2 regions of the Streptomyces sp. NPDC006235 genome follow, and region 1 is predicted to be linked to the other one. Evidence: predicted binding sites of a transcription regulator. Region 1 holds the regulator's gene; the other holds the start of a gene.
What was found. The regulator HrcA, encoded in region 1, represses chaperone genes, less so after heat shock. The targets are predictions, from matches to a motif close to TTNGCACTCNGNNNNNCNGAGTGCNAA.
Positions count from the first base shown of each region.

Region 1 (10,696 bases):
GAGTCGGTGGATCCGGCGTATCTGGAGGCCCTGCGCGAGGGGGGCTTCAACCGGATCTCCTTCGGGATGCAGAGTGCGCGGCAGCATGTGCTGAAGGTGCTGGACCGGACGCATACGCCGGGGCGGCCCGAGGCGTGTGTCGCGGAGGCCCGGGCGGCCGGGTTCGAGCATGTCAATCTCGACCTGATCTACGGCACGCCGGGGGAGTCCGACGACGACTGGCGGGCGTCGCTGGACGCGGTGCTGGGAGCCGGGCCGGACCATGTCAGCGCGTACGCCCTGATCGTCGAGGAGGGGACGCAGCTGGCGCGTCGGATCCGCCGGGGCGAGGTGCCGATGACCGACGACGATGTGCATGCCGACCGGTACCTGATCGCGGACGAGGTTCTCTCGGGCGCGGGCTTCGAGTGGTACGAGGTGTCGAACTGGGCGGTCTCGGAGGCCGGGCGGTGCCTGCACAACGAGTTGTACTGGCGGGGGGCCGACTGGTGGGGGGCCGGGCCGGGCGCGCACAGTCATGTGGGCGGGGTGCGGTGGTGGAACGTGAAGCATCCCGGGGCGTATGCGGGGGCGCTGGCGGCGGGGCGGTCGCCCGGGGCCGGGCGTGAGGTGCTGTCGGGGGAGGACCGGCGGGTCGAGCGGATTCTGCTGGAGTTGCGGTTGCGGGACGGTGTGCCGTTGTCGTTGCTGCGGGAGGAGGGGCTTGCGGCGTCGCGGCGGGCGTTGTCGGACGGGCTTCTGGAGGAGGGACCGTACGAGTCAGGGCGGGCTGTGCTCACTCTGCGGGGGCGGTTGCTGGCGGACGGCGTGGTGCGCGACCTGGTGGACTGAGGTGCTGCCGCGTTGGGGCTGGGGTGCGGGGCGTTGCGCAGCCCGGCGGAGCGGGGTGCCGCTGCGCCCACCCGTGCCGCCCGGGGACACCTCCCAGGCCTTTAAGGCACTGGGGGAGGCACGATTGCCCGCAGCTAGGGAGCCGTTACGAAGTCGATCAGTTCTTCCACTCGGCCCAGGAGTTCCGGTTCCAGGTCCTTGTACGACCGTACGGCCGACAGGATGCGCTGCCAGGCCGCTCCCGTGTTGTCCGGCCAGCCCAGCGCCCTGCACACGCCCGTCTTCCAGTCCTGGCCGCGCGGGACCCGGGGCCACGCCTCGATGCCCAGGGACGACGGTTTCACCGCCTCCCAGATGTCGATGTAGGGGTGGCCGACGACCAGGGCGTGGTCGCTCGTCACCGACTGCGCGATGCGCCACTCCTTCGAGCCCGGCACCAGGTGGTCCACCAGCACGCCCAGCCGCGCGTCCGGGCCGGGGGCGAAGTCGGCGACGATCGACGGCAGGTCGTCGACGCCCTCCAGGTACTCCACGACCACGCCCTCGATGCGCAGGTCGTCGCCCCAGACCCGCTCGACCAGCTCGGCGTCGTGCCGGCCCTCGACGTAGATGCGCCCGGCGCGGGCCACGCGTGCGCGGGCACCGGGGACGGCGACCGAACCGGAGGCCGTGCGGGTGGGGCGTGCGGGGCCGGCGGGCGCGGGGCGGACCAGGGTCACGACCCTGCCCTCCAGGAGGAAGCCGCGCGGCTCCATGGGGAACACCCGGTGCTTGCCGAAGCGGTCCTCCAGTGTCACCGTGCCCGCCTCGCAGCGGATCACCGCACCGCAGAAGCCGGTCCCGGCCTCCTCGACGACCAGACCCGGCTCCGCCGGAACCTCGGGCACCGGCTGCTGCGGCTTCTTCCACGGCGGAGTCAGATCGGGCGAGTACTGGCGCATTCTGATGACGATAGGAGAAGCCGGTGGGTGGTCACGGAGACACGCCGAAACCGGCGGCCAGCGCGTCACGCTGGGCACGGACGAACGCCGCGTCCACCACCGCTCCGTGACCGGGCACGTACAGCGCGTCCTCGCCGCCCAGGTCGAGCAGCCGGTCCAGGGCGGCCGGCCAGTGCGACGGCACGGCGTCGGGGCCCGCCTGCGGCTCGCCGGACTCCTCGACCAGGTCGCCGCAGAACACCACCTCCGGATCCCCCGGCACCAGCACCGCCAGGTCGTGTGCGGTGTGCCCGGGGCCCACGTTGGCCAGCAGCACCTGGCGTCCGCCGCCCAGGTCGAGGGTCCACTCGCCGGAGACCAGGTGGGGGGGCGCGACCAGCCGGTCCGCCGCCTCCCGCGCGGTGGTCTGCGCCAGGCCGTGACGCACCGCGTCCGCGCGCAGCTCCTCGCGGTCCCGCAGGCGCGTCAGCACCGCGTCCACGCCCACCGCGCCGAACACCTCCGCGTCCGTGAACTCCGCCACCCCGAAGACATGGTCGAAGTGGGGGTGGGTCAGCGCGAGATGCGTCACACGGTGACCGGTGAGCGACCGCGCCTGCTCGCGCAACCGCGCGCCCTCGGCCGGGCTCGACCCCGCGTCGATCATGAGGACCGCGCCCTCACCGGCGACCAGCCCCACCGTGCAGTCCCACACCGGGAGCCGGCACCGCCCCACCCCCGCGGCCACGCGCTCCCATCCGAGCTCTTCCCAAGTCACCGTCATACGGCGACGCTAGCGGTGACCGCCGCCCCGGGCACGACAGCACGCGACCAGCCTTGCCGGGGGTGTACCCCACAGCCGTACACTTGGCGGGGAATGCTGGCACTCGCACGCGCAGAGTGCCAGGCCCACAGGCAGGACACGAGGCGGACGACTTCTGGAGGTGCGCGCGAATGCTCAGTGAACGCAGGCTTCAGGTGCTGCGCGCCATCGTCCAGGACTACGTCGGCACCGAGGAGCCGGTCGGCTCCAAGGCCCTCACCGAGCGGCACAACCTCGGCGTCTCGCCGGCCACGGTCCGCAACGACATGGCGGCCCTGGAGGACGAGGGGTACATCGCCCAGCCGCACACCAGCGCCGGGCGCATCCCCACCGACAAGGGCTACCGGCTGTTCGTGGACAAGCTGGCCGGCGTCAAGCCGATGACCGCGCCCGAGCGGCGCGCGATCCAGAACTTCCTCGAGGGCGCCGTCGACCTCGACGACGTCGTGGCGCGTACGGTACGGCTGCTGGCCCAGCTCACACGCCAGGTCGCCGTCGTGCAGTACCCGTCGCTGACCCGCTCGACCGTGCGGCACGTGGAGCTGCTCGCTCTCGCGCCCGCGCGGCTGATGCTCGTGCTGATCACGGACACCGGGCGGGTCGAGCAGCGCGTGGTCGACTGCCCGGCGCCCTTCGGCGAGGCCTCGCTCGCGGATCTGCGGGCGCGGCTCAACAGCCGGGTGGCGAACCGCCGTTTCACGGATGTGCCGAGTCTGGTGGAGGATCTGCCGGAGGCGTTCGAGCACGAGGACCGGGGTACGGTCTCCACGGTGCTCTCCACACTTCTGGAGACGCTCGTCGAGGAGAACGAGGAGCGGCTGATGATCGGCGGCACCGCCAACCTGACCCGCTTCGGGCATGACTTTCCCCTCACGATCCGGCCGGTGCTGGAGGCGCTGGAGGAGCAGGTGGTGCTCCTCAAGCTGCTCGGCGAGGCGCAGGATCCGGGCGTGACCGTACGGATCGGTCATGAGAACGCCCACGAAGGACTCAACTCCACGTCCGTCGTGTCGGTCGGCTACGGTTCGGGCGGCGAGGCTGTCGCCAAGCTCGGCGTGGTCGGACCGACCCGCATGGACTACCCGGGAACGATGGGAGCGGTACGCGCAGTGGCACGGTACGTCGGACAGATCCTGGCGGAGTCGTAGTGGCCACGGACTACTACGCCGTACTCGGCGTGCGCCGCGACGCGTCGCAGGAAGAGATCAAGAAGGCCTTCCGGCGGCTCGCGCGCGAGCTGCACCCGGACGTCAACCCCGATCCGAAGACCCAGGAGCGGTTCAAGGAGATCAACGCCGCCTACGAGGTGCTGTCGGACCCGCAGAAGAAGCAGGTCTACGACCTCGGCGGCGACCCGCTCTCGCAGGCCGGAGGCGGCGGCGCGGGCGGCTTCGGGGCCGGCGGCTTCGGGAACTTCTCCGACATCATGGACGCGTTCTTCGGCACGGCGTCGCAGCGCGGACCGCGCTCGCGCACCCGCCGCGGCCAGGACGCCATGATCCGCATCGAGATCGAGCTCGACGAGGCTGCCTTCGGCACGACGAAGGACATCCAGGTCGACACGGCGGTCGTCTGCAACACCTGCAGTGGTGAGGGCGCGGCGCCGGGGACCTCCGCCCAGACGTGTGACATGTGCCGCGGTCGCGGTGAGGTGTCCCAGGTCACGCGGTCCTTCCTCGGCCAGGTCATGACCTCGCGGCCCTGCCCGCAGTGCCAGGGCTTCGGCACGGTCGTCCCGACCCCCTGCCCGGAGTGCGCCGGCGACGGCCGCGTCCGCTCCCGTCGCACGCTGACGGTGAAGATCCCCGCCGGTGTCGACAACGGCACGCGCATCCAGCTCGCCGGTGAGGGCGAGGTCGGGCCCGGCGGCGGTCCCGCGGGCGACCTGTACGTCGAGATCCACGAACTGCCGCACTCGCAGTTCCAGCGGCGCGGCGACGACCTGCACTGCACGGTCACGCTCCCGATGACGGCGGCCGCCCTCGGCACGAAGGTGCCGCTGGAGACGCTGGACGGCCTGGAGGAGGTCGACATCCGCCCGGGCACCCAGTCCGGCCAGTCGATCCCGCTGCACGGCCGCGGTGTCACGCACCTGCGCGGCGGCGGACGCGGCGACCTCATCGTCCACGTCGAGGTCCAGACCCCGAGCAAGCTGGACGTCGAGCAGGAGCGCCTGCTCCGCGAGCTGGCCAAGCTGCGCGGCGAGGAACGGCCTCAGGGGCAGTTCCAGCCGGGGCAGCAGGGGTTGTTCTCGCGGTTGAAGGATGCGTTCAACGGCCGGTGACGCCGGCGGTCCGGCCTCTGCTGGGGGTCCGGGGGTCGGGCCCCGGGCAGGCACAGTCAGCCGGGGCAGCAGGGGGTGTTCTCTCGGCTGAAGGACGCGTTCAACGGGCGGTGACAGGGGCTTCCCCGAGGGTCGGCAGGTGGCTTTTCCTCTGGTCTATGCCACACGGCAGGCCGGTTTCGGAGCAGTCCGGAGGACGTGACAACATGCGGTCATGTCCTCCGCGCTGACCGATCTCTTCCCCCACCCGATCGTGCAGGCCCCCATGGCGGGCGGCGTCTCCGTGCCGAAGCTCGCCGCCGCCGTGTGCGAGGCGGGCGGGCTCGGGTTCCTCGCCGCCGGGTACAAGACCGCAGACGGGATGTACGAGGAGATCAAGCAGCTGAGGAGCCTCACCGGCAGGCCCTTCGGCGTGAACCTCTTCATGCCGCAGCCGGAGTACGCCGACCCGGCCGCTATCGACGTCTACGCCCACCAGCTGGCCGGCGAGGCCTCCTGGTACGAGGCCGAGCTCGGCGACCCCGAGAGCGGCCGCGACGACGGCTACGAGACCAAGCTCGCGGTCCTGCGCGACAACCCCGTGCCGGTGGTGTCGTTCCACTTCGGCGCCCCGAGCCGGGAGGTCGTCGACGCCCTGCACCGCGTCGGCACCTTCGTCCTGGTCACCGCCACCACGCCGGACGAGGCCCGGGCCGTGGAGCGGTCCGGCGCGGACGCGGTCATCGCGCAGGGCGTCGAGGCCGGCGGCCACCAGGGCACGCACCGGGACATCCCCGAGACGGACGGTTCCGGCATCGGGCTGCTGTCGCTGGTCGCCCAGATCCGGGAGACCGTGAACATCCCGATCATCGCCGCCGGCGGCATCATGCGCGGCGGCCAGATCGCCGCGGTCCTCGCGGCGGGCGCGAGCGCGGCCCAGCTCGGCACCGCGTTCCTCGCCACCGCCGAGTCGGGCGCGAACGCCCTGCACAAGCAGGCGCTGACCAACCCCCTGTTCGTCCGAACGGAGTTGACCCGGGCCTTCTCCGGGCGCCCGGCGCGCGGTCTGGTCAACCGCTTCCTGCGCGAGCACGGCCCGTACGCGCCCGCCGCCTACCCCGAGATCCACCACCTCACCGCGCCGCTGCGCAAGGCCGCCGCCAAGGCGGGGGACGCGCAGGGCATGGCGCTGTGGGCCGGGCAGGGCCACCGGATGGCGCGGGAGCTGCCCGCCGGACAGCTCGTGGAGGTGCTGGCCGGTGAACTCGCCTCCGCGCGGACAGCGTTGTCGGGCGGAGGCGGGATCCGATGACGGCTCCGGTGTTCGTGGTCGAGCACTTCGACGCGGCCGGCGGCGGCCGTCACGTCCTCGACGGCCCGGAGGGGCGGCACGCCGTCTCCGTGAAGCGGCTGCGGCCCGGTGAGGACGTCGTCCTCACGGACGGGGCCGGGCGCTGGGCGGACGGTGTCGTGCTCGACACCGAGGGCAAGGACCGGCTGATCGTCCGGCTGGACCCGGTGACGGAGGAACCGCCGGAGCAGCCCCGCCTCACCGTCGTCCAGGCGCTGCCCAAGGGCGACCGCGGAGAGCTGGCCGTCGAGACGATGACGGAGGTCGGCGTCGACGCGATCGTGCCGTGGGCGGCGGCGCGCTGCATCACGCAGTGGAAGGGCGACCGCGGGCTGAAGGCGCTGGGCAAGTGGCGGGCCACGGCCCGGGAGGCGGGCAAGCAGTCCCGCCGGGTGCGCTTCCCGCAGGTCGCGGAGGCGGCTACGACCAAGCAGGTCGCCGCACTGCTGGCCGCCGCCGACTTCGCCGCCGTGCTGCACGAGAGCGGGGACGAGGCGCTGGCGACGGCCGAACTGCCGTCGTCCGGGGAGATCGTGCTCGTCGTGGGGCCCGAAGGGGGCGTGGCGCCGGAGGAGTTGGCGCTGTTCGCACAAGCGGGGGGCAAGGCGTATCGCCTCGGGCGCAGCGTGCTGCGCACATCGACTGCCGGGACGGCGGCCGCGGCCGTGCTCCTGGCTCGCACCGGCCGCTGGACCTGAACCCCTCTCGGAGGCACCGTGGAACTCGCCCAGGTACGACTGCTCGTGACCGACTTCGCCGCCTGCTACCACTTCTACGGCGAGGTCCTCGGCCTCAAGCCGCAGTCGGGAGCGGTGGACGGGCCGTACGAGAAGTTCAGCCCCGCGGTGGGCTCCGCGGGCATCGCCTTGCAGGATCGCTCGATGATGGCCGAGGTCCTGGACGAGCTGGGCGACACGGCGAACGGCCACCGCTCCCTGGTCGTCCTGCGCGTCGACGCCCTGGAAGGGTACTGCGAGGAGATCACGATGCGCGGCGCCACGATCCTCCACGGCCCGGCCCACCTGACCGACCGCCTGCGCGTCGCCCACCTCAAGGACCCCGAGGGCAACTTGGTCGAGCTGCAGGAGTGGTTGCTGCTGCGCGGCTGACGCCTTTGCGCCCTACCGCGCGGCCCGCGACGGTGGCAGGCTCCCCTCCATGGGGGCACTGAGGAGGATTTGGCGAGGGCCGCGCAACCGTACGGTGGCGGTCGCGGTGACCTGCGCGGTGGCTGCCGTCGGCGGCGTGGTGGCGTGTGAACCCGGTGGCGGGATCAGTTCCGCGACCGTCGCGTACACCACCGACGAAGCCGTCACCAAGGAGCTCAACCGGCAGAAAGCGGCCGTGCGTTGGCTGACGTGCACCGGCTCCTACGGGGATTCCGGCCAGGGCGGGAAGCCGTCGCCGTCGGCGAGTGAGAGGACCGTCGTCACCGTCGACTGCGAGGGGGAGACGGAGGACGGGAAGGACATCACCGTCGACGGCAAGGTCACCCACGCGGTGGACGGCGCCTGTGTGCGCGGGAACATCACCGCCAAGGTGGACGGCAAGGTGTGGTTCGAGGTCGACGGGCTCGGCGACTGCAACTCCACCAGCCCGCCGCCCGTCGGAGGCGGGCCCTCGAACGGGCAGCCCGGTCCCACCGTCACCGTGACCGTCACGCAGACCATCTGGTGCGACCGGTACCCGGACTGCCGCCCTGTCGAGGGCAAGTGATCCGAACCCTGTCCGTACGACGGCCTCCCTGCATAGGGTGATCGGGTGACACAGTCCGCATCGCCTGCTTACCTCCGCTTCCCGCACGTGCACGGTGACCTGGTCGCCTTCACCGCCGAGGACGACGTGTGGCTCGCTCCTCTCGACGGCGGACGGGCCTGGCGGGTCAGCGCCGAGAACGTGCCGGTGACCCTGCCCCGTATCTCGCCCGACGGCACCACGGTCGCCTGGACCTCCACCCGCGACGGCGCCCCCGAGGTGCACATCGCCCCGGTCGACGGCGGCCCCGCCAAGCGCCTGACGTACTGGGGCAGTCTCAAGACCCAGGTGCGCGGCTGGACCCCGGACGGCGACGTGCTCGCGATCAGCACCCAGGGCCAGGCGAGCCTGCGCCGCACCTGGGCGCGTGCCGTCCCGCTCGACGGCGGTCCGGCCACCACCCTGCCGTACGGGCCGGTCGGGGACATCGCCTACGGGCCGGGCGTCGTCCTGCTGTCCGCCCCGATGGGGCGCGAGGCCGCCTGGTGGAAGCGGTACCGGGGCGGTACGGCGGGCAAGTTGTGGATCGACCGGGACGGCGACGGGGAGTTCGTCCGGCTGCACGAGGAACTCGACGGCAACATCGAGTACCCGCTGTGGGTGGGCGAGCGGGTGGCCTTCCTCTCCGACCACGAGGGCACCGGCGCGCTGTACTCCTCCCTCGCCGACGGGTCCGACCTGCGCCGGCACACGCCACTCGACGGCTTCTACGCCCGGCACGCCGCGACCGACGGCACCCGTGTCGTCTACTCCAGCGCCGGTGAGCTGTGGGTGCTGGACGACCTGGACGGGGCCGAGCCGCGGCGGCTGGAGGTGAGGCTGGGAGGGCAGCGCGTCGACCTCCAGCCGTTCCCGGTCAACGCCTCCCGGTGGTTCGGCTCGGCGGCCCCGGACCACACCGCACGCGGCAGCGCCGTGTCCGTACGGGGTTCCGTCCACTGGGTCACCCACCGCTCCGGCCCGGCCCGCGCCCTGGCCGCGACGCCCGGCGTCCGGGCCCGGCTGCCGCGGACGTTCCGCGCGGACGGCGAGGAGTGGGTGGTGTGGGTCACGGACGCCGAAGGCGACGACGCCCTGGAGTTCGCGCCCGCCACCGGCCTCGCCCCGGGGGCGACACCGCGCCGGCTCGCCGCCGGGCAGCTCGGCAGGGTGCTGGACCTCGCCATGGCACCGGACGGCAGCCGCGCGGCCGTGGCCTCCCACGACGGTCGTCTGCTGCTCGTCGAGCGGGAGACGGGCGAGGTGCGGGAGGTGGACCGCAGCGACGACGGTGATGTGTCCGGGCTCGTCTTCTCGCCCGACTCCTCCTGGCTCGCCTGGTCCCACCCCGGCCCGCGCCCCCTGTCGCAGCTGAAGCTCGCCAACACCACCGACCTGTCGGTCACCGAGGCGACCCCGCTGCGCTTCCAGGACTACGCGCCGGCGTTCACGACGGACGGCAAGCACCTCGCGTTCCTGTCGACCCGCTCCTTCGACCCGGTCTACGACGAGCACGTCTTCGACCTGGCCTTCGTGGAGGGCGCCCGGCCGCATCTGATCACGCTCGCGGCCACCACGCCCTCCCCGTTCGGACCGCAGCGGCACGGCCGGTCCTTCGAGACGCCCGACCGGGAGGAGACCCCCGACAGCGAGGGCACCCCCACCACCCGTATCGACCTCGAAGGCCTCGCCGACCGCATCGTGCCCTTCCCGGTCGAGGCCGCCCGCTACTCCAACCTGCGCGCCGCCAAGGACGGGGTCCTGTGGCTGCGCCACCCGGTCGCCGGTGTGCTCGGCGCGTCCCGGGCCACTCCGGACGACCCCGACCCCAAGTCCGAGCTGGAGCGCTACGACCTCGCCCAGCAGCGGGTCGAGCATCTCGCCGTCGACGCCGACCACTTCGAGGTCAGCGGCGACGGCAAGCGGGTGCTGCTGTGGACCGACGGGCGGCTGAAGGTCGTCCCCAGCGACCGGCGCGCCTCCAGCGACGACGACAGCGACACCAACATCACCGTCGACCTGGGCCGCGTACGCCAGTTCGTCGACCCGGCCGCCGAGTGGCGGCAGATGTTCGACGAGAACGGCCGCATCATGCGCGACCACTTCTGGCGTCCCGACATGAGCGGCGTCGACTGGGCCGGCGTCCTCGACCGCTACCGGCCGGTCCTGGACCGGCTCGCCACCCACGACGACCTGGTCGACCTGCTGTGGGAGGTACAGGGCGAACTCGGCACCTCGCACGCCTACGTCACCCCGCGCGGCGGCTTCGGCGGAGGCCCCCGCCAGGGCCTGCTCGGCGCGGACATCTCCCGCCACGAGGACGGCAGCTGGCGCGTCGACCGCATCCTGCCCTCCGAGACCTCCGACCCGGACGCCCGCAGCCCGCTGGCCGCGCCCGGCGTCGCCGTACGCCCCGGGGACGCGATCCTCGCCATCGCCGGCCAGCCGGTCGACCCGGTGACCGGCCCCGGCCCGCTGCTGATCGGCACGGCGGGCAAGCCGGTCGAGCTGACCATCTCCCCGTCCGGCGGCGGCGATCCGCGGCACGCCGTCGTCGTCCCGGTCGCCGACGAGGAGCCGCTGCGCTACCACGCCTGGGTCGCCGACCGGCGCGCCTACGTCCACGAGAAGTCCGGCGGCCGCCTCGGCTACCTCCACGTCCCGGACATGCAGGCCCCCGGCTGGGCCCAGATCCACCGCGACCTGCGCATCGAGGTCGCCCGCGAGGGCCTGGTCGTCGACGTCCGCGAGAACCGCGGCGGCCACACCTCCCA
Region 1 covers NZ_JBEXSR010000006.1:304,458-315,153, forward strand. Annotated here, with positions in the region: gene hemW (radical SAM family heme chaperone HemW) at 1-831, shown strand, start outside; gene ABZ192_RS10635 (DUF3097 domain-containing protein) at 966-1,772, opposite strand; gene ABZ192_RS10640 (MBL fold metallo-hydrolase) at 1,804-2,535, opposite strand; gene hrcA (heat-inducible transcriptional repressor HrcA) at 2,706-3,722, shown strand; gene dnaJ (molecular chaperone DnaJ) at 3,722-4,858, shown strand; gene ABZ192_RS10655 (nitronate monooxygenase) at 5,073-6,149, shown strand; gene ABZ192_RS10660 (16S rRNA (uracil(1498)-N(3))-methyltransferase) at 6,146-6,886, shown strand; gene ABZ192_RS10665 (VOC family protein) at 6,905-7,297, shown strand; gene ABZ192_RS10670 (hypothetical protein) at 7,347-7,904, shown strand; gene ABZ192_RS10675 (S41 family peptidase) at 7,950-10,696, shown strand, end outside.

Region 2 (10,696 bases), on a different contig from region 1:
CTCGTGAGCAGGGCTCCGAGGGAGATCCGGAACAGGCTGGAGTTCCTGGGCGGACGACTGTGCATCCGGCACGGCCCGCTCGACGTAGACGAGTTCGAGGAGCTTGCCGCAGCGGCGCCCGAGGCAGTGCGGCTTGAGTACATCAATGGAAAGGTAGAGGTCAAAGCCATACCGGACGGCAACCACACGTCGATCTTCCTGTGGCTGTCGCGCCAGTGCATGCAACATCGACCCGACTTCGATCTCGCACCGGAGCGGGGCGTCAAGGCAGAGGCTTACCGCAAGGGCCGGGCACGCACGGATGGGTTCCTGGCACCAGTGGATCACTTCAAGGGCGACCGAGAGTGGTCCGACCCCGACGGTGCCCTGATGGCCGTAGAGATCGCTTCCCACGACCGCGATACCGACCAACGCGACCGCATCGACAAGCCCGTCGGCTACGCAGCGGCCGACATCCCCGTATACCTCCTCATCGACCGCGACAACAACACACTCACCGTCCACAGCGAACCGAAAGACGGCCGCTACCAGCAGATCTCCCGACACCCCTGGGGTGCCACCGTCGAGCTCCCCGCCCCCGTGAACATCACCCTGGACACCGAGAAACTCAAGGACTACGCCGACTGACGACAATGGGACACATGAACCACGCCCAGCTCACCGCCCTAGGCCGTGCCCTCCGTCTCCTCGGTGAGCACGGGGAGGCCCTCACTTCCGACAGCCCGGACGCCAAACTGCACGAGGTCAGGGCCGACCTGAAGCGCGCCCTGGACCTGCTGGAGGACAGCGTCACCACGGCCGCGCCCAGCACGCGCTGCCCGGAGCACCCCACCGGCCCGGTCGACGAGGCCGCCCCCGACCTGTGCCTGCTGTGCGAGACCCGGCGCCGGGCCGCCCGCCGCGCGGAGTTCAACGGCCCCGCCCCGCATCACCGGCCCACCGAGCCGGTCCAGTCCCGCTACGGCGTGAGCGGTGACCGTCCCCAGCCCCAGCAGCGCTGGCTGCCGGAGCTGTGGAACGGCCAGACGTGGCAGCTGTGCGGCACCCCGCGCCGGGACCGCCGCGAGGCCGAGCTGTACATCGCCGCCCAGCGCAAGGCTCCCCGGGCGGCCATGGCGTACCGGCTCGTGCACGAGTTCACCGACTACGAGGTCCTGCGCGTGTGGGGTACGCCGGTCAGGGTCGACATCGAGCCGATGGGCAACCTGTAGATCAGAGCAGGGGCAGGGCGTGGAAGCCGTGGCCCTCCCACAGGCGACGCGAGGCCTCCTCCGGGTACGCCCTCACCACCGGCTCCGCGTCCAGTACCTGCACGAGCCGCCGCTCGTCGTCGTACGCCGGCCAGCCCGGGTCTCCCGACCTCGCGAACGCCGTCCAGGACGCGCGGAAACGGGACGACAGCGCCTCGGCCTCGGCTGACGGTTCGGCGCCCGCGAACAGCAGCGCGCCGAGGTCCGCCCCGAACGTGCCGAAGAGCAGAGGGATGTCCAGGCCGTGGCAGGCGCCCAGCGCGCCTCCGTTGCCCGGGGCCGGCCAGGTCAGTTCGTAGACGTACGCGCGCCCGCCGCCCGCGCGCTGCGCCTCGGCCAGGTGCAGGGAGGGCATGTTGAACAGCCAGTCCGTCTGGACGCGTTCGTAGAGTTCGCCGGGGCCGGCGTCGGGGAAGGCCGCTCGGTACGCCTGCTCCCCGTCGGGGCCGGGGGCGAAGAGGCGGAGGGCCGCTGTCGCCCGCTCCTCGGGTATCTGGCCCAGCTGACCCGCCATGGCGACGAAGAGGCGGTACTCGTCGCGGTTGTGGCCGACGAGCAGGTCGACGTCCTTTGCCGAGCCGGACCGCAGTGCCTGCCACGGGCTCGTCGGCAGCACCTCGCCGTCGACCACCGGGGAGAAGGGCGTGACCGTGGGCGCCGCCTGGCCCCAGCGGTCGACGTACTGGAGCATCTTGGCGCTCAGCGTCTCACCGGCCGACGTCAGCCGGTGCGGGGCGATCGTCGCGAGATCGGCAACCGTGGGGCGCAGGCCCACCTCCGCGGCGAGAGCGGCACCGATGTCCCGGGCCAGTGCGTCGGAGAAGAACGTCCCCGGCACGCTCTGCGCGATCGCCCGCCGGAACAGACCGGCCGCGCCCGGCATGGAGAGCAGCGAGGCGATCGAACCGGCACCGGCCGACTCACCGAAGACCGTGACCTGGCCGGGGTCGCCGCCGAAGGCCTGGATGTTGTCCCGGACCCACTCCAGAGCGGCCACCTGGTCGAGCAGGCCGCGGTTGGCGGGGGCGCCCTCGATGAACGCGAAACCCTCCATGCCCACGCGGTAGTTGAGCGACACGACCACCACGTCACCGTCGGCCGCGATGCGCCGGGCGTCGTAACCGGGGCTGCCGGCGTGGCCGAGCTTGTAGGCGCCGCCGTAGATCCACACCATCACCGGGCGGCGGGCGCCCGGGTCGGGTTCGGGGGTCCAGACGTTGACGGTGAGCCACTCGTCGCCCTCGGGGACGTCGAGCAGGCCCGGGCCGCCGAGGTTGCCGAGATCCTGCGGGGGCGGCGGGCCGAAGGCGTACGCGTCCCGTACGCCGTCCCAGGCGTGGGCGGGGCGCGGTGCCAGGAACCGGGCCTCACCCACGGGGGGCGCGGCGAAGGGGATGCCGCGGAAGACGGCCAGGCCCTCTTCCCTGCGGCCGCGTACCGCACCGGCGGTGGTGCGCACCACTGGTGCGGACCGGGGGGCGTCGGCCGCCGGGCGGGGCTCCGTCGTCGTCATCTGGATCTCCTCACGAGTGCCGGTGAACAGGCGCTCAGTCAGTGTCCTTGACTGACGCAAGGAGATCCAGAGGCACAGGCTCCGGACTCAGCTGAGCGTCTTCAGCGCCGCCGGGTCGTACGACGCCAGCTCGTCGAAGCGGCCGGACAGGACCTTCCGCGCCCACTGCGGGTCCTGGAGCAGGGCGCGGCCGACGGCGACCAGGTCGAACTCGTCGCGCTCGAAGCGGTCCAGGAGGTTGTCGAGGTCGCCGACCTCGGCGCCCTCGCCCTGGAAGGACTTGAGGAAGTCGACGCCGCTCAGGCCGACCGAGCCGACGGTGATGGAAGGCTTGCCGGTGAGCTTCTTGGTCCAGCCGGCCAGGTTGAGGTCGGAGTCGTCGAACTCGGGGAGCCAGTAGCGGCGGGTGGAGGCGTGGAAGGCGTCGACGCCGGCGGCGGCGAGCGGGGTCAGGATGGCCTCCAGCTCCTCCGGGGTCTCGGCGAGGCGGGCGTCGTAGGCGTCCTGCTTCCACTGCGAGTAGCGGAAGATGACGGGGAAGTCGGCCGAGACGGTCTCGCGGACGGCCGCGACGATCTCCGCCGAGAACCTGGCACGGGCGACCGGGTCGCCTCCGTAGGCGTCGGCGCGGCGGTTGGTGCCCTCCCACAGGAACTGGTCGAGCAGGTAGCCGTGGGCGCCGTGGAGCTCCACGCCGTCGAAGCCGATGCGCTCGGCGGCGGCCGCGGCCTCGGCGAACGCGCCGATGACGGCGTCGATGTCGGCCTGGGTCATGGCCTTGCCGGTGGGCTCCGTGGCGCCGATGCGCAGACCGGAGGGGCCGACGGCCGGGGCGTCCGCGACCGGCGGCTCGCCCTGCTTGCGGACCATGCCGATGTGCCACAGCTGCGGCACGATCGTGCCGCCCGCGGCGTGCACCGCCTCGGCGACCTTCGCCCAGCCCGCGAGCTGCTCCTCGCCGTGGAACCGCGGCACGCGGTCGCTCTGCCCGGCCGACTCGTGGCCGACGTAGGTGCCCTCGGTGACGATCAGGCCGACTCCGGCGGCGGCGCGGCGGGAGTAGTACGAGACGACGTCGTCGCCGGGGACGCCGCCCGGGGAGAACATGCGGGTCATCGGCGCCATCGCGATCCGGTTCGGGACGGTCAGGCCGCCCAGCGATACGGGCCGGGACAGGATTTCGGCGGCGCGGGAGGCGGCGGAGACGTCGACGGTCACGTGGGGTGCTCCTCTTCGGATACCGGACAGTATGTGCATACGCATAAGACGTACGGTCCAACCATCCGGCCCCGTCCCCTGCATCCCGTCCGCACTGTGATCCGGGACACGCCCGAGGGCGGCACCCCCTGTCGGAACAGGAAGTGCCGCCCTCGGCAAGGACGTTGATCGACCAGGTCGATCAGAAGTCCATGTCACCGCCCGGCATGCCGCCGCCGGCGGGCGCGGCGGCCTTCTCCGGCTTGTCGGCGATGACGGCCTCGGTGGTGAGGAACAGCGCGGCGATGGAGGCGGCGTTCTGCAGCGCGGAACGGGTCACCTTCGCCGGGTCGATGATGCCCTCGGCGATCATGTCGACGTACTCACCGGTCGCGGCGTTCAGGCCGTGGCCGACGGGCAGGTTGCGCACCTTCTCGACGATGACGCCACCCTCGAGACCACCGTTGACGGCGATCTGCTTGAGCGGGGCCTCCAGCGCCAGCTTCACGGCGTTGGCGCCAGTCAGCTCGTCACCCTCGAGCTCCAGCTTCTCGAAGACCGAGGAGGCCTGCAGCAGGGCCACGCCACCACCGGCGACGATGCCCTCCTCGACGGCCGCCTTGGCGTTGCGCACGGCATCCTCGATGCGGTGCTTGCGCTCCTTGAGCTCCACCTCGGTGGCGGCGCCGGCCTTGATGACCGCGACACCGCCGGCGAGCTTCGCCAGGCGCTCCTGCAGCTTCTCGCGGTCGTAGTCCGAGTCGCTGTTCTCGATCTCGGCGCGGATCTGGTTGACCCGGCCCTGGACCTGCTCGGCGGAGCCGGCACCGTCGACGATGGTGGTCTCGTCCTTGGTGATGACGACCTTGCGGGCCTTGCCCAGGAGGTCGATCGTGGCGTTCTCCAGCTTGAGGCCGACCTCCTCGGAGATCACCTCGCCGCCGGTGAGGATGCCGATGTCCTGCAGCATCGCCTTGCGGCGGTCGCCGAAGCCCGGGGCCTTGACGGCGACGGACTTGAAGGTGCCGCGGATCTTGTTGACGACCAGGGTCGACAGGGCCTCGCCCTCGACGTCCTCGGCGATGATCAGCAGCGGCTTGCCGGACTGCATGACCTTCTCGAGGAGCGGCAGCAGGTCCTTGACGTTGCTGATCTTCGAGTTGGCGATCAGGATGTACGGGTCGTCGAGGACGGCCTCCATACGCTCCATGTCGGTGGCGAAGTACGCAGAGATGTAGCCCTTGTCGAAGCGCATACCCTCGGTGAGCTCCAGCTCCAGACCGAAGGTCTGGGACTCCTCGACGGTGATGACGCCTTCCTTGCCGACCTTGTCCATCGCCTCGGCGATGAGCTCGCCGATCTGGGTGTCGGCGGCGGAGATGGAGGCCGTGGAGGCGATCTGCTCCTTGGTCTCGACGTCCTTCGCCTGCTCCAGCAGGGCGGCGGAGACGGCCTCGACGGCGCGCTCGATACCACGCTTGAGGGCCATCGGGTTGGCGCCGGCGGCTACGTTGCGCAGGCCTTCCTTGACCAGGGCCTGGGCGAGAACGGTCGCGGTGGTCGTACCGTCACCGGCGACGTCGTCCGTCTTCTTGGCGACTTCCTTGACCAGCTCGGCGCCGATCTTCTCGTACGGGTCCTCGAGTTCGATCTCCTTGGCGATGGACACACCATCGTTGGTGATCGTGGGGGCGCCCCACTTCTTCTCGAGGACGACGTTGCGGCCCTTGGGGCCGAGCGTCACCTTGACGGCGTCCGCGAGCTGGTTCATGCCGCGCTCGAGGCCGCGCCGCGCCTCCTCGTCGAACGCGATGATCTTGGCCATGTGAAGTGGTCCCTCCAGGACTGGGGGTGATTACTTCGGACCGCGCCCGCGCCCGCGACGGACGGCTCGCCGGCCTCGTGGTTCCTTCCCACCCAGCCTGCGGGCCTCACCGACCCGGTCCTTACGTTGTCACTCTCACCTTCAGAGTGCTAACGCAATGATTAGCACTCGGGCATGGCGAGTGCAAGCGGCTACCACGGTTCGGGCGGGGCACTCAGCCCCCGGCGAACAGGGCGCACCGGGCTTGGCCGACAGGCCGCGGGCAGCGCCACGGCGGGTCGCGCGAGCAGAGAAAGGCCTGGCCCACGGCCCGCGACGGCAAGGAGACCGACGCCGCGAGCGGGTGCGGAGCGCGAACCCGCGCCACCTGCACCGGGGTGGAGGCCGAAGCGCGTTCGGGCGCGGCGAATTTCGACGCCAGGTCGCCCGGCACGCCCGCCAACCGGGCGTCGGCCCGCGAGCAGGCCGAAGGGCCCACACCCCGGGGGGTGCGGGCCCTTCAGAGAAGACCGGTCGCTTGCGCTTGGTCGTGGTGCGCGTTCAGGCAGAGACGCGAACCATGTCGGCCTGCGGTCCCTTCTGGCCCTGCGAGATCTCGAACTCGACCCGCTGGCCCTCCTCCAGGGTGCGGTAGCCGTCCATCTGGATCGCGCTGTAGTGGACGAAAACATCCGCACCACCGTCGACCGCGATGAAGCCGTACCCCTTCTCCGCGTTGAACCACTTGACGGTGCCCTGAGCCATGCCTAACTCCCCTATTACTGGCCCTTGCACAGATCCACACTTCGCGGACCCGGGTCAGACCTCACCCCCCACGGTTGGGGGCGTGCGCCGGAACGCGTCGACCGCGGCTGAATGTATCTGTCCAACTGCCGTCTGCAACAGGTCAATCGGACGAGAATTCTGGACGCGCAGGATCCGGAATGTGGGGAGAATTCGCCAGACTTCAGGGCAAGTCGGACCACACAAAAAGAACAAAAGCCGCGAAAGACGCACACACTTTGGCTACATCTTGTCGGGCGCGCGGCAGGAAATAAGGGCTCCCGATCAGGAGATCGGTGCTGCGTTCCCCAACTGTACCGCGCTCAATCACACAGAATTGCCCCCTCCGCTTCTCTCACGGAGGGGGCAATTCGATGAACTCTCAGTGACCGACGTTACCGAAGGTAATAATCAAGCCGGTCGACCGGTTCAGCCACCCGCGACGGCGGGGATGATCGACACCCCGGCACCGTCCGGCGTCGCCGTCTCCAGCCCCTGCTCGAACCGCACGTCGTCGTCGTTGACGTACACGTTGACGAACCGGCGCAACTTGCCCTGGTCGTCCAGCACCCGGGCGGCGATCCCGGTGTGGTTCTTCTCCAGATCGGCGATGACCTCGCCGAGGGTCGCACCCTCGGCGGCGACCTCGGCCTGCCCGCCGGTGTAGGTACGCAGGATGGTGGGGATGCGAACGGTGACGCTCATCGGGATGTGACCTCCGGTTTTGTTTTGCAGCTACGGCTGGGGCGCGCCCCAGGGGCGCGGGGCTGTGTCGATGTGCGGCTCCGCCGCGTGGGCGCGACCAACCCCCACCGGCCCGCAGCAGACAACGATCAGACGAGCCCAGCCTCACGGAACGAATCAAGGTTGGGACGAATGGTCGCAGTAAGCCCGGTCCCGGCCACCGCATCCAGCGTCTTCAGACCATCCCCCGTGTTCAGCACCACGGTCGTCTTCGACGGGTCGAGCACCCCGTTCTCGACGAGCTTCTTCGCCACACCCACGGTCACACCACCGGCGGTCTCCGCGAAGATGCCCTCGGTCCGGGCGAGGATCTTGATCGCCTCGACGACCTGCTCGTCGTCGACGTCCTCCACCGCACCGCCCGTACGCCGCGCGATGTCGAGCACGTACGGCCCGTCCGCCGGGTTGCCGATCGCCAGCGACTTGGCGATCGTGTCCGGCTTCTGGGGGCGTACGACGTCGTGGCCGGCCTTGTACGCCGTCGACACCGGCGAGCAGCCCTCGGCCTGCGCGCCGAAGATCTTGTACGGCTTGTCCTCGACCAGCCCGAGCTTGATCAGCTCCTGCAGGCCCTTGTCGATCTTCGTGAGCTGTGAGCCGGAGGCGATCGGCACCACGATCTGGTCCGGCAGCTGCCAGCCGAGCTGCTCGCAGATCTCGTACGCCAGGGTCTTGGAGCCCTCCGCGTAGTACGGCCGGAGGTTGACGTTGACGAAGCCCCAGCCCTCGCCGGCCGGGTCGCCGATCAGCTCGGAGCAGAAGCGGTTCACGTCGTCGTAGTTGCCCTCGATGCCGACGAGCTCGCCGCCGTAGACCGCGGCCATGACGACCTTGCCCTGCTCCAGGTCGTGCGGGATGAACACGCAGGAGCGGAAGCCGGCGCGGGCCGCCGCGGCGCCCACGGCGCCGGCGAGGTTGCCGGTGGAGGAGCAGGACAGCGTGGTGAAGCCGAAGGCGCGGGCGGCCTCCAGGGCCTGGGCGACGACCCGGTCCTTGAAGGAGTGCGTCGGGTTGCCGGAGTCGTCCTTGATGAAGAGCTTGCCCGTCTCGACGCCGAGCTCGCGCGCGAGGTTGTCGGCCTTGACGAGCTGGGTCCAGCCCGGGTTGATGTTCGGCTTGGTCGCCACGTCGGCCGGGACCGGCAGCAGCGGGGCGTAGCGCCAGATGTTCGCGGGTCCCGCTTCGATCTTCTTGCGCAGTTCCTCGGTGTCGTAGGCCGAGAAGTCGTAGGCGATCTCCAGCGGACCGAAACACTCCTCGCACGCGAAGACCGGGCCGAGGGGTACGCGGTGACCGCACTCGCGGCAGCTCAGCGCCGCGGCGGGACCGAGGTCTACGGTGGAGTCGGTGGTGCTTGCAACAGTCTGCACAGCCATGTGAGGCGAGGCCCTTCCTCATCTTCCTCACGACGCATCTCGCCGTGAGACGGATTTGGCACCTTCCCGAGCCGGGACCTCGCGGAGCGGTCGACAGTGACCTACGAGTGTCGGCTGGAGGGTTGCCGGGGCTTCATCGGGCCGTATCCCTCTGCCCCTCTGGATGAGCTGTATTCGGTTGTAAACAACGGTTGACCCCGGACATGCGATGGTCATCCGCGTTGTTCAAGACTGTAACCGACGACCAGGACAGTTGAGATAGTCGTCCGAACCGCGAGATGGGTCACAGTCCGTCCCGCCGAGAGTACGCAGAGGAGCCGCCACGGTGCTGGAAGAAGTCGAGCGCTGGCTGAGCACCCGTTCCTGGTCAGCGACCGATCGTCCGCTCCACCAGATCCTGGCCGCCAAGCAGCGCACGGGCCAGACGGTGAGTGTGGTGCTGCCCGCGCTCAACGAGGAGGAGACGGTCGGTGACATCGCCGCGATCATCCGTCACGACCTGATGCGGCAGGTCCCGCTCGTCGACGAGCTGGTCGTCGTCGACTCGGGGTCGACCGACCGCACGTCGGAGGTGGCCGCCGCCGCGGGCGCGACGGTGGTGCACCGCGACGAGATCATCCCGCGGATCCCCGCCGTACCGGGCAAGGGCGAGGTGCTGTGGCGCTCGCTGCTCGTCACGCGCGGGGACATCGTCTGCTTCATCGACGCGGACCTGAAGGACTTCTCGTCCGACTTCGTCTCCGGGATCGTGGGACCACTGCTCACCGACCCGGACGTCGCCCTGGTGAAGGGCATGTACGACCGTCCCCTCGGCGGGGCGGCCGGGCAGGGCGGCCGGGTCACGGAGCTGATGGCCCGCCCGCTGCTCAACATGCACTGGCCGCAGCTGGCCGGGTTCGTGCAGCCGCTCGGCGGCGAGTACGCGGCCCGGCGCTCGCTGCTGGAGCAGCTGCCGTTCCCCGTCGGGTACGGCGTCGAGCTGGGCATGCTGGTCGACGCGCTGCACCTGGTGGGCCTGGACGCCCTCGCCCAGGTGGACGTCGGCGTGCGCAAGCACCGGCACCAGGACGGGCAGGCGCTGGGCCGGATGGCGGCCGCGATCTACCGCACGGCCCAGCTGCGGCTGGCCCGCGGGCATCTGATCCGGCCGTCCCTGACGCAGTTCGAGCGGGGTGGCGACGGCTTCGAGCCGCGCACGTACTCCGTGGACACCGAGGAGCGTCCGCCGATGGTGGAGATCGCCGAGTACCAGGCGCGGAGAGCGGCCTGACCGGGGTCGTTTTCGGCCGGGTGGGGCGGGGCCGCACGTTTGAGCGTTTCCGGGCCGGGCTAGGTTGAGGCGTATGGCTTCGACGTACGGTGCTGCACAGGTGCTGGTGGCGTCCAACCGCGGTCCGGTCTCGTACGCGGTGGGCGATGACGGTTCGCTGAACGCCAAGCGGGGTGGCGGCGGGCTGGTCTCGGGGCTGTCCGCGATCGGCTCGGACGCGGACGCGCTGTGGGTGTGCTCGGCGCTGTCCGACGGCGACCGGGAGGCGGTCCGGCGGGGCGTCGGCGAGGACGGCGTGCGGATGCTGGACATCCCGGCCGACGTGCACGCGGACGCGTACAACGGCATCGCCAACTCGGTGCTGTGGTTCGTGCACCACATGATCTACCAGACGCCGCTGGAGCCGGTCTTCGACGCGGAGTTCCGACGCCAGTGGGCGTCCTACGAGACGTACAACCGGGCGTTCGCCGAGGCGCTGGCCGAGGAGGCGGCGCAGGGCGCGGCGGTCGTGGTGCAGGACTACCACCTCACCCTGGTGCCGGGCATGCTCCGCGAGCTGCGGCCGGACCTGAGGATCGGCCACTTCTCGCACACGCCGTGGGCGCCGCCCGAGTACTTCCGGATGCTGCCGGACGACGTGGCCGGGCAGGTGCTGCGCGGCATGCTGGGCGCGGACCGGCTGGGCTTCCTCACGCAGCGCTGGGCGGACGCGTTCACCGCGTGCGCCGAGCAGTTCGCCGGCGGGCTCGGCGGCACGCG
Region 2 covers NZ_JBEXSR010000019.1:46,614-57,309, reverse strand. Annotated here, with positions in the region: gene ABZ192_RS22585 (Uma2 family endonuclease) at 1-627, shown strand, start outside; gene ABZ192_RS22580 (hypothetical protein) at 642-1,211, shown strand; gene ABZ192_RS22575 (carboxylesterase family protein) at 1,213-2,763, opposite strand; gene ABZ192_RS22570 (NADH:flavin oxidoreductase) at 2,851-3,981, opposite strand; gene groL (chaperonin GroEL) at 4,163-5,785, opposite strand; gene ABZ192_RS22560 (cold-shock protein) at 6,326-6,529, opposite strand; gene ABZ192_RS22555 (ubiquitin-like small modifier protein 1) at 6,977-7,252, opposite strand; gene thrC (threonine synthase) at 7,381-8,667, opposite strand; SAM riboswitch class I at 8,683-8,837, opposite strand; gene ABZ192_RS22545 (glucosyl-3-phosphoglycerate synthase) at 8,993-9,937, shown strand; gene ABZ192_RS22540 (trehalose-6-phosphate synthase) at 10,011-10,696, shown strand, end outside.
Region 2: a site for HrcA is predicted at 5,947-5,973, ahead of groL (chaperonin GroEL). Genes of this name have one in related genera too.